Regions from separate parts of the Streptomyces sp. NPDC056527 genome, predicted to be linked through region 3. Evidence: riboswitches for the same ligand, from Rfam matches in the RefSeq annotation. Region 3 holds a riboswitch; each other region holds the start of a gene.
The links. Region 3 has a riboswitch for cyclic di-AMP ahead of ACFQ7Q_RS01420 (transglycosylase SLT domain-containing protein). Riboswitches for the same ligand answer to the same signal wherever they lie in the genome.
Positions count from the first base shown of each region.

Region 1 (4,202 bases), on a different contig from region 3:
ACCGATGGGGAGGCCGAGGGCTGGACGGCCCTCGACCCCCTCTTCCCGTACAGCCGTCGTCCGCACCCCTCGGCCGGTCTCCCCTGCCGGACCGGCGAGTCGGTGATCTCGGTGGACGGTGACGGGACGGTGCGACGCTGCCACTTCGTGAAGGCCGAGCTCGGCAACCTCTACGACGGTTCGTACCGCGCGGCCCTGCGGCCACGCGCCTGCCCCCTCGCCGTCTGCGACTGCCACATCGGATATGTCCATCTGGAGACGCTGCCGCTGTACGACGTGTTCGCGGGCGGCGTCCTGGAACGCGTCCCCGCCGCGCTCACAGAGGCATGAGGTCCGGCCGCTTGGCCTCCACGTAGTCCCCCGAGCTCTCACCCCGCAGCCGCCTGCCGATCCACGGCACGAGGTACTCCCTGGCCCAGTTGATGTCGTCGCGGCGCACCTCCAGCGTGCCGCGCGGCGGCAGCGGCGGCCACGGCTGGTCCGGGTCGGCCGGCACCTCCAGACCGAGGACCTGGGCGGCGCGCAGCGCGACCCGGGTGTGGCCCTCGGGCGAGAGGTGCAGCCGGTCGTCGTCCCAAGCCCGCCTGTCCTGCACCGACTTGAGCGACCACAGGTCCAGGACCGGGCAGCCGTAGCGGTCGGCGACGGCCCGGACATGGGCCGTGTAGGTGGCGATCTTGCCGCGCAGATGGCGCAGCACGGGTACGTCGCGGGTGTCGAAGCCGGTCGTCACCATGACCGTGCCGACGGCCGAGGTCAGATCGGCGACGGCGCGCTCGAAGCGCTCGGCGACGTCGTCCGGGTCGGTGCCCGGGCGGATGATGTCGTTGCCCCCCGCGCAGAAGGTCACCAGGTCGGGGGCGAGCTCCTTCGCCCTGGGGACCTGCTCCTCGACGATCTGGTCGAGGAGGCGGCCGCGTACGGCCAGGTTGGCGTATCGGAATGCGTCGTGCTCCGGCAGCTGGTCGGCGAGCAGGACCGCGAAACGGTCCGCCCATCCGACGTACTTCCCGTCGGGGCCGGGGTCTCCGACGCCCTCGGTGAAGCTGTCACCGATCGCCGCGTACGACCCGAATACGTCCATGTCTCTTGATCTCGAATCGTCTGCCACGGGAACTCATCTTTCCCTTATGGGTGTGACCTACGCGACCGTAAGGAGGGGTTGACGCCGGGTGAGATACGCCACCGGTCAAGATTCCGCCAAGCCGGAATACGGCGGTACGCGAAGGGGCCCGGCACACAGGTGCCGGGCCCCTTCGGATGCTGGGTGTACGTCAGATGCTGACGCCGTGCGAGCGCAGGTAGGCCAGCGGGTCGATGTCCGAGCCGTAGCTCGGTCCGGTGCGGATCTCGAAGTGCAGGTGCGGACCGGTGGAGTTGCCGGTCGAGCCGGAGAGACCTATCTCCTGGCCGCCGGTGACGGTCTGGCCGGCGGAGACGCCCAGGGAGGAGAGGTGGGCGTACTGCGAGAACGTGCCGTCGGCGTGCTGGATGACGACCTCGTTGCCGTACGAGCCGCTGTTGCCCGCGGAGTAGACGGTGCCCGCGCCGACGGCCTTGACCGAGGTGCCGGAGGAGGCGATGAAGTCGACACCGGTGTGGTAGCCGGAGGACCACATGGCGCCGGAGGCGCGGTACGGGGTGGAGATGCCGCCGCTGACCGGGGCGACCCAGCCGGAGGACGCGGCCTTGGCGGGGGCGGCCTGCGCCGGCGTGGACGCCGGGGCCTGGGTGGACTCGACCGTGCCGCGGTCGCTGCTGCGCGAGCTGCGCTCGCCCGAACCGGTGGAGGACTTCTCCGCCTTGGGCGCGGCCTTCGGGGCGGCCTTGGGCGCGGCGGCCTTGGCCGTCGACTTGGCGCCGAGGGTGAGCTTCATGCCGGGAAGGATCAGCGAGGGGTTCCCGCCGACGACCTGGCGGTTGTCCTCGTAGAGCTTCTTCCAGCCACCCGCCAGGTGGTGCTCGGAGGCGATCTTCGACAGGTAGTCGCCACGCACGACGGAGTACGTCTTCGGCTTGGCGGCCTTGTCGGCGGCCGGGGCCTTCGCGGGAGCGGCGGCGACGGCGGCGACGGCCTGCTCGGGCGTCACGGTCGGGGCGCCCTTGTCGGCGGCGTGGGCTCCGGTCGCACCGAGGAGCGGCAGGGCGACGACGGCGCCACCGGTGCCGGCGGCGACGAATCCGCGCGTGATCGGGTTGGCCTTGGGACGGCGATGCTTACCCTTTGCGGGCATGGCGAATTCCTCTCCGTCGCCTGCGAGGTGAGCTGTCGGGTTCGGACTGGAGATGTCCGGCCGCGTTCTCACGCGGCTTAACCCCAAGCCGTCCGGATCGACCGGTTCGGCGTACTTACCTGGGTCCCCCGCTCCTGCCTTACGTGGATGGGTGCGGATTCCGGGCGGTGGCAGGATTCGGCGGTCCGACCGGATTGACGGTGACCGTAGACGAGCGGGGTCGGCGCGAACAAGCCACCACTTTTCTCTCGCATTCAGGGCCGGGATATCCGCGCCGAATTCCGGTCACCCTCCGTGGAGGGCGGAACCTCGATCCCCTTTTCCGGTACGGAGTTTGCCCGGAACGATCAGGCACGGTCCGTCACTTTTATGACGCTGCTCACGCATGGGAACCCATCTCCCCTATTAACAGGGCGCGTTATGCCTAAGGGCCCAATTCGGACAGAACACCCATTCCCATGCCCCGGGGGTGTGCGCAGCCGACGCCACCCGGGATGATTGGCCGAGGAACCGATCTCGATCAGCCAACCTTCAGGAGCACTCGTGACGCAGCAGCTGCCTCAGGTCCCGTCGACCGAACCCGAGCTCACGGGGGTACGCAACTTCCGGGACGTGGGCGGCCTGCCGACCGTGAACGGCGGATCGGTGCGGTTCGGACGCCTCTTCCGCAGCGGCCACCTCGCGCACGCCACCGAGGAGGACGCGGCCTTCCTCTCCACCCTCGGACTGCACACGATCTTCGACTTCCGCAACCAGGCGGACCGGAAGGTCGAGGGCCCGGACGTCGATCTTCCGGGTGTACGAAATGTGAACATACCGCTCAACGACCCGGCCGACGGCAAGGAGTTCTGGAAGCTGGTCAGCACGGGCGAGCTGGAGCAGCTCCGCGCCATCCTGGGCGACGGCAAGGCGGCCGCCCGAATGTCTGATTCGTACCGGAAGATGATTGTCGAGCGGACCGCGGAGCACAGCCGCATCCTGCATGCGATGGCCGAGGACAGCGTTCCCGCGCTGATGCACTGCGCGGCCGGCAAGGACCGCGCGGGCCTGTCGATCGCCATCTCGCTGCTCGCGGTGGGCGTCGAGCGCGAGGCGATCGAGGCCGACTACGTGAAGTCGAACGACCCGCACCGCCGGTACAAGGTGCGCCGCAGCTCCACCGCCGCGGACGCCATGTCGCCCGAGGTGATGGAGCTGCTCAGCCCGCTCTTCGACGCGCGCGTCGAGTACCTGCGGGCCGCGTTCGAGACGATCGAGCAGAACTGGGGCACGGTCGAGAGCTACCTCACGGACGGCCTCACGCTCGCCCCCGAGACTCGGGAGCGGCTGCGCGAGCGGCTCGTCGCCGAGGCGTGACCCTGCCCGCTACTGGTTCTGCCCGCCGAGCATGAACAGCAGGTAGAGGAAACCGGCGAAGAGGTGCCCGGCCACCAGATAGGCGAAGAGCCGGAGCACAAGACCCTTGGGGAACTTGCCCCCGTCGCGCTCTTCACCGGTGACAGGTGCGGACTTCTCGGACATATCCGACCCTTCCGAAGGGCTCAGCGCAGATGCGGGGTTCCGTCGCCGAGGCACAGCTCGGCGGCGGGGCTCTGCATCAGCGTGTGGACGAAGAGCAGCTCGGCCCCGCCGCGGCCGGCGGCTCCGATGCGGTGCGGGGTGAGCGAGTCGAAGTGCGCGCTGTCCCCGGGATCCAGGACGTGCACGGTGTCGCCGAGTGCGAGGCGCACCTGACCTTCGAGGACGTGGAGCCATTCCTCCCCGGGATGGACGCGCACGATGTCGCTCCGGGTGGCGTACGGCACATGGACCCGAAGCGCCTGCATCGCACGACCGGGTCCGCCGGCCTGGCGGTAGATCCAGCCGTCGGCCTCGACGGGCTCTGACCGGCCCGCCCTGACGACCGGATCACGCTCCGGCGGAACCTCGCCCAGGAGCTCGGCGACCGTCGTACCGTAGATGCGGGCG
Region 1 is NZ_JBHTTQ010000012.1:36,386-40,587, reverse strand. It holds gene ACFQ7Q_RS09450 (STM4011 family radical SAM protein) at 1-330, shown strand, start outside; gene ACFQ7Q_RS09445 (SGNH/GDSL hydrolase family protein) at 317-1,111, opposite strand; gene ACFQ7Q_RS09440 (peptidoglycan DD-metalloendopeptidase family protein) at 1,275-2,234, opposite strand; cyclic di-AMP (ydaO/yuaA leader) riboswitch at 2,239-2,427, opposite strand; gene ACFQ7Q_RS09435 (tyrosine-protein phosphatase) at 2,778-3,590, shown strand; gene ACFQ7Q_RS09430 (DUF6126 family protein) at 3,600-3,755, opposite strand; gene ACFQ7Q_RS09425 (XRE family transcriptional regulator) at 3,776-4,202, opposite strand, start outside.
Region 1: another riboswitch for cyclic di-AMP. It lies ahead of ACFQ7Q_RS09440 (peptidoglycan DD-metalloendopeptidase family protein); the one in region 3 lies ahead of ACFQ7Q_RS01420 (transglycosylase SLT domain-containing protein).

Region 2 (4,202 bases), on a different contig from region 3:
GCCACGGCCGACCCGGCCTCCGCCGACACTCTCGGCGCCACGGTCGTGGCGCCGGTGGTCGAGGAGAGCGCCAAGGCCGCCGCCGTGCTGCTGATCTTCCTGCTGCGCCGCCGCGACTTCACCGGTCTCGTCGACGGCGTCGTGATAGCCGGCCTGACCGCCAGCGGCTTCGCCTTCACCGAGAACATCCTCTATCTCGGCCGGGCGTTCGGCGAGGACCAGGAGATCGGTACGTCCGGCATCGGCTCGATGACCGCCGGCACCTTCTTCGTACGGATCGTGATGTCGCCGTTCGCGCATCCGCTCTTCACCGTGCTCACCGGACTCGGCTTCGGCTTCGCCGCCCTCGCCACCCGCCGTCAGCGCGTGCGGCGCGTCCTGTTGCCGGTGACCGGTCTCGTCCTCTCGATGGGCGTGCATGCCCTGTGGAACAGCTCGGCGACGGTCCTCGGCCCGTGGGGCTTCATCGTGGTGTACGGCATCTTCATGGTGCCCGCGTTCGGTCTGCTGACGTGGCTGGCGATATGGAGCAGGCAGCGGGAGCTGCGCACGATATCCGGGCAGCTCCCGGCGTACGCGGCGGCCGGCTGGCTCTCCCCCGCGGAGCCGCTCGCGCTCGCCTCCATGCGGGCCCGCTCCCTCGCCCGCGACTTCGCCCGCCGCACGTACGGCCCCCCGGCCGCCGTCGCGGTCGGGGAGTACGAGGCGTTCGCGACGACCCTCGCCTTCCTGCGCCACCGCGCCCTGCGCGACGCGGGCGGCCCGGACTTCACCGCCCGCGAGCAGGAGCTGCTCCACCACCTCTGGCAGCGCAAGTCGGTCGCGTCCCCCGCCCTGACCTATGCGGCACGGGCGACGGGCCAGGTCTGGACACCGCCGCAGTACCTGGACTACGGCGGCTACAACCCGTACCGCAGCTAGGCCGCGGGGGCCGGCCCCGCGGCGGCCGGTCGCAGGGCGAACGCGACCGGACGCCGACGGCCCCGCCGTGTTCCGGCGGCCCTGACGTCGGGAGGGGTGTCGGAGGCATGGGGCCACGCACAAGGACGCGTCCCCCGCGCGAAGAGCGCGATGGGACGCGTCGTAGGTTCAGCGGCCTCGTCGGCCTCGGATGCCCGGCCGGATCAGACCGACAGGCCCTTGTCCCGCAGCCAGGCCGCCGGGTCGATGCCGTCGCCGCCCGCGGTGTGGACCTCCAGGTGCAGGTGCGGGCCGGTCACGTTGCCGGTCGCGCCGACGCGGCCGATCGTGTCGCCCGTGCCCACCGACTGGCCCGCGCTCACCGTCATCGAGGACAGGTGCGCGTACCAGACCTCCGAGCCGTCCTCCAGCTCCAGGACGATCCGGTAGCCGTACGAGCCGGACCAGCCCGCCGACTTGATGGTGCCGCCGTGGACCGCCTTGACCGGGGTGCCGGTGGGGGCCGCGAAGTCGAGGCCGGTGTGGTAGCCGGAGGACCACATGGAGCCGGACTGGCCGTACGTGGAGGTGAGGGTGTACGAGGACGTGGGCAGCGAGTAGCTCGCGGCGAGCTTGGCCAGGCGCTCCGCCTCGGCCTTCGCGGCCGCTTCCGCCTCCGCCTTCTTCTTCGCCTCGGCGGCGGCCTTCTCGGCCGCGGACGCCTTCGCCGCCGCCTCCGCCGCGGCCTTCTCGGCCGCCTGCTTCTCCGCCTCGGCCTTCTCGGCCGCGTCGGCGGAAGCCTGCTGTTGCTCGGCCTGCTGGAGGATGCGGGCGCGCAGCGCCTCGCCGGCGTCGGCGGTGGACTCGGAGGCGGATCCGCCGTCGGCCTTCGCGGCGCTGTCGGCCGGGAGGGTGAGGGAGGCGGTGAGCGGCTGCGGGTTGTTCGTCCCGGAACCCGTACCGTCGGCGCCGTCCTCGCCGGAGATGAACTCGCCGACGCCCGGCAGTTCGGAGGCGTCCGGGAGGTTCAGGTCCGGGAGCGAGATGGAGACCGGGGGCTTGTCCTTGGCGGTGGCCATGCCACCGGCGCCGACGGCCGCGATGACACCGACGCCGAGGACGGTGGAGGAGCGGGCGAAGGCCGAGCGCTGCTTCACGACCCGGTGGCGACCACCGGAGCGGGCCTGCTGACGAAGGGAGTCCTCGGTGGGGTTCCACTCCCCCCACGCCGTGGCGTCGTCGTCCTTACCGGCGGCGCTCGGGGCACCGAACGCTTGGAACCCGTCGAAGGTGTCTTCGGGGGCAGGGGTGTTGGACGCCACGGAGGCGCACTCCTTTCCTTCCTTCTCGCCTACCGGGTTAGCTGACGGGTTCGGAGCAGGAAGGTCTCCTACGGGCGGTGTCGCACGGGTGCGACGGTGCCCGATTCACCCCAAGTGGTGGTTCCCCGGTTCCCTTTCAGGATTCGGCGCGTGCGCACGGTGCCGTCTCTTGCGACGGCTGGGACGACCGCACTGCGTTATCGAACGTTAATAGACACGGGGGCGGGATTCCAAGCTGTTCCGAGTGATCATTCAAGAGATTGAGCCGGTACAGCCCGATTTGATCCCGCTTCAGTAAACCTCTGCATGAAAGAGATGGAGCTGACGGTGTGTCAATTGTTATCGCAGCGGTACCTCTCCACTACGGATGGTCACGGAACCACCGGCATCGTCCGCCGCCGCTCCGGCTGTCCCGTCGTCGGACGGCTCACCGCGAGCAGCGCCATGTCGTCCGTGGAGCCGCCGCCCGTGTACCGGCGGACGTCGTCGACGAGCGCGTCCAGCAGTTCCTCGGGTCCCGGGAAGATACGTCCCGAGAGCCGCTCGGCCGGATCGTAGAAGGCGCCCGTGGAGTCGCGCGCCTCGGAGAGACCGTCGGTGTAGAAGAGCAGCGTCGCGCCCGGCGGGTACGCGCTCTCGTCGGCCCGGTCGGGCCAGGCGGCCAACTCGCCCATCCCGAGCGGCAGCGCCGGCTCGCTCGGCGCCAGAAGCTCCAGGGCCCCGTCCGCGTGCAGCAGCAGCGGCTCGGGGTGACCGCGGTTCACCACCCGCACGCGCCCGTCCGCGCGCGGGATCTCGGCCAGGACGGCGGTGGTGAACCCCTCGAAGGCGTCGAGGCTGGAACGGCGCGTGCCCTCCCGGGCCAGCGCCCGCTCCAGCCGCTGCGCGACGCCCTCGAGGGTCGCCTCCTGCTCGGCCGCCTCCCGGAACGCGCCGATCACGATGGCGACCGCCTCGACCGCGTCCAGCCCCTTGCCCCGTACGTCACCCACCACGAGCCGCACCCCGTACGGCGTGTCCTGGACGGCGAACAGGTCGCCGCCGATGAACGCGTCAGCCTGCGCGGCCTCGTAACGAGCCGCCACCTGGAGTCCGCCGATCCGCTCGGCCGGGGTCGGCAGGACCGCCTTCTGGGCGGCCGCCGCGATCACCCGGGCCGAGGCGAGCCGCTCACCGCTGCGCAGCACGACCCGGTTGATGAGCAGGGCGAGGACGGCGACGGTGGCGACCGTGAACGTCTCGGTGAGGGAGGGAACTTCGGTCGCGGTGTGGTTGTAGAGGTGCAGACCGACACTGGCGAGGATCGCCGCGATGCCGGTGAGCAGGGTCGTCAGCATCGAGAAGAACGGGGCCGCGATGAGGGGCGCGGCCGAGAACATCGGAGCCGCCGTGTACGAGGGCGGGGTGGAGAGATCGAAGACGACACCGCCGAGGATGACGAGCGGGGGCAGGGCTCGGATGAACCGTCGGGCCCGCTCGGCTCGCGACCGCGGACGCCCGTTCACGTCCCCGCCCGCGCCTCGCTGCCCCTGCCCCACCTGTGCTCTCCTGCCCGGTCCGTACACGGCGACGGACGGTACCGCGCCCACCCCAGGGTGGCGGGAGCCGCGCCGCGCGGCGACCCCCGCTCGGCCGAGTGGGTGACACCTCCTCAGCCGCTCACCCCTACGCCCCCGCCCTTCACCTCCGCGCGCCCCCGGCCCTTACCCCCGAGCCTTTGAGGCCGAGCGCACCTCCGAACCCGCGTCCGCGCCGAGCCGTCCACCGCGCCCCAGCGCCCCCACCGCGCCCGCGCACACCAGCCCGACCCCGCACAGCACCAGCCACGGCGTCGCCGACCACCCGGTCACATCGAGCAGCGCGCCCGTCCCCAGGTTCCCGAGGGTGATCCCGATCCCGCAGACGGTGTTGTAGAGCCCGTAGTGCGTGGCGACCCACCGCCCGCCCGAGAGGGCGACGACCGTGTCCATCTCGTACGGG
Region 2 is NZ_JBHTTQ010000124.1:67-4,268, reverse strand. It holds gene ACFQ7Q_RS33695 (PrsW family intramembrane metalloprotease) at 1-921, shown strand, start outside; gene ACFQ7Q_RS33690 (M23 family metallopeptidase) at 1,125-2,222, opposite strand; cyclic di-AMP (ydaO/yuaA leader) riboswitch at 2,234-2,381, opposite strand; gene ACFQ7Q_RS33685 (PP2C family protein-serine/threonine phosphatase) at 2,594-3,811, opposite strand; partial or broken gene ACFQ7Q_RS33680 (hypothetical protein) at 3,926-4,202, opposite strand, start outside.
Region 2: another riboswitch for cyclic di-AMP. It lies ahead of ACFQ7Q_RS33690 (M23 family metallopeptidase); the one in region 3 lies ahead of ACFQ7Q_RS01420 (transglycosylase SLT domain-containing protein).

Region 3 (4,202 bases):
GGCCGCGATCCGCCCGGCGTCGTCGACGTCCACATCGGATGCGGCCCGTGCCACACCCACGGAGAACAGCCGCACCGACGCGGCGCCGGGGCGGTAGCTGAACAGGGCGGTCGAACCGTCGGAGCGGCGGCCCACCCAGCCGGCCATGAGCCCCTGCCGGTTGACGGCCCGGACCGCGCCCTCGTCGTAACCCTCGGGCAGCGGCACCCGGTGGAGCCGCTCACCCCTCCAGTACACGGGCAGGCCGCCGCTCGCGCCCACGGCCAGGCCGCGCGGGCCGAGATCGTGCACGCCCTCGGTGGAGATCCCGCCGCGGGCGTCCGGCGGGAGCGAGGGCAGTACGGTCGGGCCGGACGTGCATCGTGCGGCGCCGGAATCACCGTCGGCGTCGGCGCCCGGCGTCTGTGCCACGGCCGGACCTGCGGCCGTGAGCAGCCCGGCCAGCGCGGCCGCGGCCGCGCACACGGCAAGCGTTCTCTTCATGCGTCGTTCCCCCCAGGGACGGGATCCGCGATCCCCGCCGCGGATCATCAGTCGCCCATGCTGCACGCCAAGTACGTCGCGTGGGTACGGAATGCCCCATGCCGCTTCGCCGGAACGCCGAAGCCCCGGCCCATGAGGAACCGGGGCCGGGGCGTGGAGTCGACGCGGAGCGGGGGTCAGTACGCCCCGTTGACGTTGTCGATGGAGCCGTAGCGGTCCGCGGCGTAGTTGCAGGCCGCGGTGATGTTGGCGACGGGGTCGAAGAGGTCCATCGACGTGCCCGGCACGTGGTAGGCGAGGAAGGTCGGCTCGATGACCTGGAGGAGACCCTTGGACGGGGTGCCCTTGACGGCGTTCGAGTCCCAGAGGTTGATGGCCTGCGGGTTGCCCGAGGACTCGCGCATGATGTTGCGGTGGATGCCCTCGTACGAGCCGGGGATCCCGTAGCGCGCCATGACGTCCAGCGACTCGCGGATCCAGCCGTCGAGGTTGTCGGCGTACATCTTCGCCGGGGCGGCCTGGGCCTTGGGCGCGGCGGCGGCCTTCGCGGAAGCCGCGGCGGCGGGCTTCGCGGGAGCGGCCTTGGCGGGAGCGGCGCTCCGCTGCTGCGAGCGGTCGGCCCTGTCGGCGTCCGAACGGGCCGAGGACTTCGACTGCTTGGGCTGCTTCGGAGCGGTGGCGGAATTCCCGCTGAGCTTCAGCTTGAGCCCAGGGTGGATAAGTGACGGGTTGTCACCCACGGCGCTGCGATTCGCACGGTACAGGGCCTTCCAGCCGCCCTGGACATCCTGCTCGTGTGCGATCACGGAAAGGGAGTCGCCGCGGACGACCTTATAGGTCTTGGCGGCGGAATTCTGGGCTGCCGGAATTGATTCCGCGATCTTCGCGGGGGCGCTGAAGACGGTCTTCGCGACGGGGGCGGTCGCGGGGGCGGCCTGGGGCGTCGCGTGGGCGGTGGCCGTGGCGACCAGGGGCAGGGCCAGTGCGGCGCCACCCGTGCTCGCGAGGGTGATACCGCGGGTCAGGGGACGTCGCTTGGGGCGCCGGTGCTTACCGTGTGCGGGCATGATGCATTCCTCTCCGGCGCCTGCGGGGTGAGCTGTCGGGTTCGGGCTGGAGATGCCCGGCCGCACACGTGCGACTTCACCCCGAGCCGCTCCGGAGAATCCGGACCGGCGAATAGTGGGTCCCCCGCTCCTGCCTTCGGGTGAATGATCGGTCTTTTCGGACGGTGGCAGGATTAGGCGATCCGTCCGGGTCGAGGTGACCGTAGGCGAGAAATGTCGACAGAAACAAGACGTCTCGCACGTGGGTAATTCGCGAAGGCGTTCTTCGCGGCATCCGGCCCGCTGAACTTCCTTGAGGGGTAAGGGGACGGAAGGTGCGAGGAGATCACTGAAGGCCCTTTGGGTGATTCATCTCACCAGGGGCATCAAATCGGTCATTACGGTAAATTCAGCTGAGTTGAGAAAAGGGGCACAAGGGCTAATAAAGACCCTTGTGCCCCTTTTGGTGGGAAGTGCGGTTGTGTGTCAGCCCGTGATGCTCGCGGTGCCGGTCTCGATGTGGCCCGTGTAGCGGCGCGACCAGGTGCCGTCGATGTCGGCGAGGATCGTGAAGTCGTACCAGCCGTTGTGGTACGCCACGGCGTTGAAGTAGTCCTCGCGCGAGGAGTTCGCCGCCACCGTGTACGTCCACGGTCCGTCGGAGCGGTAGGCGTTCGAGCGGATCGTGAAGGTCACCGGACCGGCGGAGCTGTTGGTCATCCTGAAGTGGATCGCCGTCTTCCCCGTGCCCGGCTCGGTCGCGAAGCGCGCCGCGACCTCGACGGCCTTGCCCGGCTTCGAGGCGTCGCCGATGAAGCGTCGCAGGAAGCGGTTGGGGCCCATCATCGAGATGTCGTACTTGCCCGACCCGGACCCGAGCCCGATGTTGAAGTAGTCCGTGGACGTCGCGCCCGGGTCCACGGTGTACTGCCAGGCCGCCGTGTCCCGGTGCTGGTGCGGGTGGATCGTGAAGTGCGCGGCGCGCGTCGCCTGCGTGCCCTGGTTCGTCATGGAGAACCAGGCCAGGATCTTGCCGGCCGCGCCGAACTCGAACCGGTCGAGGTTGCCGTTCACCTGGTACGGCAGGGCGCGCGCCGGGCGGGTTCCGGTCTCCTGAGCGGGCAGGGCGTTGTCCTGCGGGACCGGGTTGGGCAGGGGGCCGCAGGTCGACTGCCCGATCACCTTGGCGGTGGAGGGGAGCCCCGAGGGAACGCCGAAGACGGGGTGCGCGAAGTCGAAGACCCCGGTCAGGTCACCCGTGACCTTGCGCCGCCATGCGCTGATGTTCGGGCAGGCGGCGGGGGTGCCGAGGGCGGCCGTCCAGGTCTCCATGAACCGCAGGACGGAGGTGTGGTCGAAGACCTCGGAGCTGACCCACCCGCCGCGCGTCCAGGGGGACATGACGAGCATCGGGACCCGGAAGCCGAGACCGATCGGGACGCCGTCGAGATACTCGCCGGGGGTGCCGGGCGGGGCGACCGGCGGCGGCACGTGGTCGAAGAAGCCGTCGTTTTCGTCGTAGTTGAGGAAGAGGACCGTCCCGTCGAACACCTCCGGGTTCGCGGCGAGCGCGCGGTAGACGAGGTCCACGAAGTGCGCGCCGTCGCCGGGCGGGGCGTACGGGTGCTCGGAGAAGGCCTCGTTGGCCACGACCCAGGAGACCTGGGGGAGCGTGCCGGCGAGGACGTCGGCACGGATCGCGGCGGCGATGTCGTCCGGGGTCGAGCCGGTGACCTTGGGGACCGACCCCATGCCGCGGTCGTACAGCGGGTCGCCCGGTCGCGCGTCGGTGAACTTCTTGAAGTACGCGAGGCCGTTGTCGCCGTAGTTGTCCTGCGCGTTCTGGTAGACCTTCCAGCTCACCCCGGCGCGCTGGAGCGCTTCGGCGTACGTCTCCCAGGTGAGCCCGGACTCGTCGCCGCCGTCCTTGCTGGAGGCGTCGATCCTGCCGCTCCACAGGAAGGTGCGGTTGGGGCCCGTGGCGCTGAGCGCCGAGCAGAAGTACGCGTCGCAGATCGTGTAGTTGTCGGCGAGGGCGTAGTGGAACGGGATGTCGCCGCGGTCGAGATAGCCGAGGGTGCGGGTGTTGCCGACGCCCGTCACCCAGTTGTCCATACGGCCCTTGTTCCACGCCGCGTGCTGCGAGGTCCAGCTGTGCGGAAGGTCGCCGTTGCACTGGGCCAGGGTCTCGCCGTCGACGCCCCCGGCGGGCGGGGTGGCGCTCAGCTTCCACGGGTGCTGACGGCCGCCCCAGTTGGGCTGGTTGAACGTTCCCCAGCCGCCCGGGATGTTGCCCGCGGCCCGGTCGCCGAAGCCGCGGACCCCCCGCAGCCTGCCGAAGTAGTGGTCGAAGCTGCGGTTCTCCTGCATGAGGATCACGACGTGCTTGACGTCGGTGAGCGTACCGGTGGCGGCCGCTGCGGTGGCCGATGCCGTGCCCGGGGGGAGCGCGGCGCCCGCCATGAGACCTGCCCCGATCCCGACGAATCCCCTGCGACTGATGGGAGTCATGCCCCGCCTCTCGCGTCACTGCGTGCCCCAGCGGCACATCGAGGAAAGGATGGGGGAGGGCGGCCTAAAGGTATAGATCCGTGCGGTAATTCTTGAGTGAACTTCCGAGGAGTGGTGGGTTCTCCGCCTATGATTGGTGAGCGGGCAGACCAATGACTTGCT
Region 3 is NZ_JBHTTQ010000001.1:300,636-304,837, forward strand. It holds gene ACFQ7Q_RS01415 (hypothetical protein) at 1-483, opposite strand, end outside; gene ACFQ7Q_RS01420 (transglycosylase SLT domain-containing protein) at 660-1,550, opposite strand; cyclic di-AMP (ydaO/yuaA leader) riboswitch at 1,555-1,714, opposite strand; gene ACFQ7Q_RS01425 (phosphocholine-specific phospholipase C) at 2,016-4,040, opposite strand; gene ACFQ7Q_RS01430 (flavin-containing monooxygenase) at 4,168-4,202, opposite strand, start outside.

Region 4 (4,202 bases), on a different contig from region 3:
CCGTCTGACCGAATTCCGATGGAGCCGCACACGCCGAAATGACGGCGAGTGCGGCTCCATTGTTTTCCGCAGCCGGCCCGACCGCCGACTTTCCGGAATTCGAGGCAGCACAAAGAAAGCCCCGAGAATTCCTATTCTTTGTATACGGCCCGCGTGTTAATTCCGGGCGCTCGCGGTGTTTACGACGTGTTGCGAAGCCCTCACACGCCCGCGTTCCTGCCGCTTCAGCCGGTGCTGCGTCAGCGAACGCTCGGCGTGCAGCGCGGTCAGCGCGCGGGCCCGTTCGGCGTCGCCGCGCGCCACCGCGTCGACGATCGCCCCGTGCTCGGCCCACGCCTCGACGGGCTGGGCGGTGGGCTCGACCGCGTACATCCAGGCGATCTTGTGCCGCAGCTGGGTGAGCAGCGCCGTGAGCGCCGGGCTGCCGGACGCCTGCGCCAGCGTCTCGTGGAACCAGGCGCCGAGCGAGCGCAGATCCTCGCCCTGGCCGCGCCTGGCCCGTTCCTGCCCCAGCCTGACCAGGCCACGCAGCACCTTGAGGTGGGCGTCGGTGCGGCGCTGGGCGGCTCGGGCGGCGCCCAGCGGTTCGAGCAGTGCCCTGACGTCCAGCAGGTCGGCCGCCTCCTGCTCGGTGGGTTCGGCGACATGGGCGCCCGCGTGGCGGCGGCTGATCACGAAGCCCTCGGACTCCAGGGTGCGCAGCGCCTCACGGACGGGGACACGGGAGACTCCGTAACGGCGGGCCAGCTGCTCCTCGGTCAGACGACTGCCGCACGGGAGGACCCCGGACACGATGTCGTCCCGAATCGCCGTGCATACCGACTGCGCGGGAATGCGCATCTTCGACCTCCGCCTTGATCCGCGCGAAACCGGTTCGTCGGCGACTCTATTGCAGAGGTGCGGAATTTCCGAAGGAGATCCGGGAAGATGGATATCTTTTGGCCAGCAAAAAGCCCCGGCTCAGGACGAGCCGGGGCTTTTCTGACGCCTGCTTCGCGAGCAGCGGTCAGACGTTCACGCCGCGGGCGCGGAGGTACGCGACCGGGTTGATGTCGGAGCCGTACTCGGCGGTGGTGCGCGCCTCGAAGTGGAGGTGCGGGCCGGTCGAGTTGCCGGTCGAGCCCGAGAGGCCTATCTGCTGGCCCGGGGTGACGGACTGGCCGACCGAGACACCGATGGACGACAGGTGACCGTACTGGGTGTACGTGCCGTCGTTCATCCGGATGACGATGTTGTTGCCGTACGCGCCACCCCAGCCGGCCTCGACGACTGTGCCGGAGCCGACGGAGACGACTCGGCTGCCCGAGGCGGCCCGGAAGTCGACGCCGGAGTGGCTGCCGGAGGACCAGAGCGCGCCACCGGCCTGGTAGCTGGTGGTCACGTACGAACCGGCGACGGGAAGCTGGAAGGAGTTCAGGCGCTTGCGCTCGGCCTCGCGGGCGGCGCGCTCCTTGGCCTCGCGGACCTCCTTGGCGCGGGCCTCGGCCTTGCGCTTCGCCTCGGCCTTCGCCCGGGCCTCGGCCTTGGCCCGCTCGACGGCCTCGGCGGCCTCGCGCTCCTGGGCGGCGGCCTGGGCGTCGATCGTGGCGGCGAGGGAGTCCGCCGCGACGATCTGGGTCAGGCCGGTGTCCTCGAAGGAGGGGGCGTCCGCGTCGGCGGCGAGCGCCGGGGAGGCGAGGGTTCCGATGACGCCGGTGGTGGCGATGGTCGCGATGCCGGCGATGCCCGCGCTACGGCGCGCCATACGGCTCGGACCACGATGCTTCCCGGTGGCACGGGTGAACGCCATGTAGTGGCTGATCCTTTCCTTCCTTCTCGCCTACCGGGTTAGCTGACGGGTTCGGAGCAGGAAGGTCTCCTACGGGCCCCTCCGCACGGGTGCGAAGGCGTCCGATTCACCCCAGGGACTTCGTATGGGTCCCCGGCTCCCCAGGCTCGCGCCTGACGGGGACTCGGCGATGACTGTCCGATGCCACGGGCTCGCGGCGGGTGCAACTGGCGAACAGCCGGACCGACGCTAAGCGGACCGTCTTTCAATCAGCAAACAGACACGCCCGTTTGTAAGACATGCCACAGGGCATACACCCACGCTCGCCCTCAATCCGGACAAAGGGGAGGACCCCGCCATACGGTGATGACGGGGTCCTCGATGTGGCGCGCGGCCGACTCGATCAGCCGGTGACGACGGTCACTTCGCCGATACCGAGAGCACGCACCGGCTCCTCGATCTGCGCCGCGTCACCGACGAGCACGGTGACAAGTCGGTCCACCGGGAAGGCGTTCACGACCGCGGCGGTCGCCTCCACCGTGCCGGTCTCGGCCAGTCGCGCGTACAACTGCGCCTGGAAGTCGTCCGGAAGGTGCTGCTCGACCTGGTCGGCGAGCGTCCCGGCGACGGAGGCGGCCGTCTCGTACTTCAGCGGCGCCACACCCACCAGGTTCTGCACGGCCACGTCGCGCTCGGCGTCCGTCAACCCCTCGGCGGCGAGGGTGCGCAGCACCTTCCACAGGTCGTCAAGTGCCGGACCGGTGTTGGGGGTGTCGACGGAACCGCTGATGGCGAGCATCGAGGCGCCGTGCCCCTGGCCGTCGGAGCGCAGCACCTGGCCGAAGGCACGGACGCCGTAGGTGTAGCCCTTCTCCTCGCGCAGGACGCGGTCCAGGCGGGAGGTGAGGGTGCCACCGAGGCAGTATGTGCCGAGGACCTGGGCCGGCCAGACACGGTCGTGCCGGTCGGCGCCGACGCGCCCGATGAGCAGCTGTGTCTGGACGGCACCCGGCCGGTCCACGATGACCACCCGGCCGGTGTCGTCGGCCGTGATCGGCGGGACGGGGCGCGGCTCGGCCTCGTTCCCCGTCCACGCGCCCAGCGACTCGGCGAGGACCTTGTCCAGGTCCACGTCGGTCAGGTCGCCGACGACGACGGCCGTGGCCGTGGAGGGCCGCATGTACGCCTCGAAGAAGGCACGGACGGCCGTGGCGTCGATCGCCGCCACCGTCTCCTCGGTCCCCTGGCGCGGCCGCGACATGCGCGACGTGGCCGGGAAAAGCTCCTTGGAGAGCTGCTTGGCCGCCCGGCGGGCCGGGTTGGCCGTCTCGTGCGGGATCTCGTCGAGCCGGTTGCGCACCAGGCGCTCGACCTCGGTGTCGAGGAAGGCGGGCGCGATCAGCGCCTCGGCGAGCAGGCCGAGCGCCTTGGGCAGCCGGGAGACGGGGACCTCCAGGGAGACCCGTACGCCCGGGTGGTCGGCGTGTGCGTCGAGCGTGGCGCCGCAGCGCTCCAGCTCGGCGGCGAACTCCTCGGCGGAGTGCTTGTCCGTGCCCTCGGAGAGGGCGCGGGCCATGATCGTGGCCACGCCGTCCAGGCCCTCGGGCTCTGCGTCCAGCGGGGCGTCGAGGAAGATCTCGACGGCCACCACCTGCTGGCCGGGGCGGTGGCAGCGCAGCACCGTCAGACCGTTGTCCAGCGCTCCGCGGTCCGGGGCCGGGAAGGCCCAGGGCTTCGCGGTGCCGGCCTGCGGCTGCGGGTGGAACGTCATGCTCGTCAAAGACGCGGCAGCGTCGGTCACTGGTCCGCTCCCTCTTCCTCGTCGCTGTCGCTCTGTTCGGTACCGAGCGGCTCGTAGACGAGCACCGCGCGGTTGTCCGGGCGCAGCCGGGCCTTGGCGACCGCCTGCACCTCCTCGGCCGTGACCTCCAGCACCCGGTGCACGGCGGTGAGGGCGAGCTGCGGGTCGCCGAACAGGACCGCGAAGCGGCACAGTTCGTCGGCCCGGCCCGCGACCGTGCCCAGCCGGTCCAGCCACTCGCGCTCCAACTGGGCCTGGGCGCGCTCCATCTCCTCGGGCGTCGGGCCCTCGGCGGCGAACCTGGCCAGCTCCTCGTCGACGGCGGCCTCGATCTCGGGCACCTCGACACCGCCGGACGTCTTGACGTCCAGCCAGCCCAGCGAGGGGGCCCCGGCCAGGCGCAGCAGACCGAACCCCGCGGCCACCGCCGTGCGGTCGCGGCGGACCAGACGGTTGTGGAGCCGCGAGGACTCGCCGCCGCCGAGGACGGTCAGGGCCAGGTCGGCGGCGTCGCACTCGCGCGTGCCGTCGTGCGGGAGCCGGTAGGCGGCCATCAGCGCGCGGGCCGGGACCTCCTCCTCGACGACCTCGCGCAGCTGCTCGCCGATGGTTTCCGGCAGAGTGCCGTCACGC
Region 4 is NZ_JBHTTQ010000011.1:63,987-68,188, reverse strand. It holds gene ACFQ7Q_RS09015 (HPr family phosphocarrier protein) at 1-8, shown strand, start outside; gene ACFQ7Q_RS09010 (GntR family transcriptional regulator) at 157-840, opposite strand; gene ACFQ7Q_RS09005 (M23 family metallopeptidase) at 1,007-1,789, opposite strand; cyclic di-AMP (ydaO/yuaA leader) riboswitch at 1,802-1,968, opposite strand; gene ACFQ7Q_RS09000 (M16 family metallopeptidase) at 2,172-3,539, opposite strand; gene ACFQ7Q_RS08995 (M16 family metallopeptidase) at 3,566-4,202, opposite strand, start outside.
Region 4: another riboswitch for cyclic di-AMP. It lies ahead of ACFQ7Q_RS09005 (M23 family metallopeptidase); the one in region 3 lies ahead of ACFQ7Q_RS01420 (transglycosylase SLT domain-containing protein).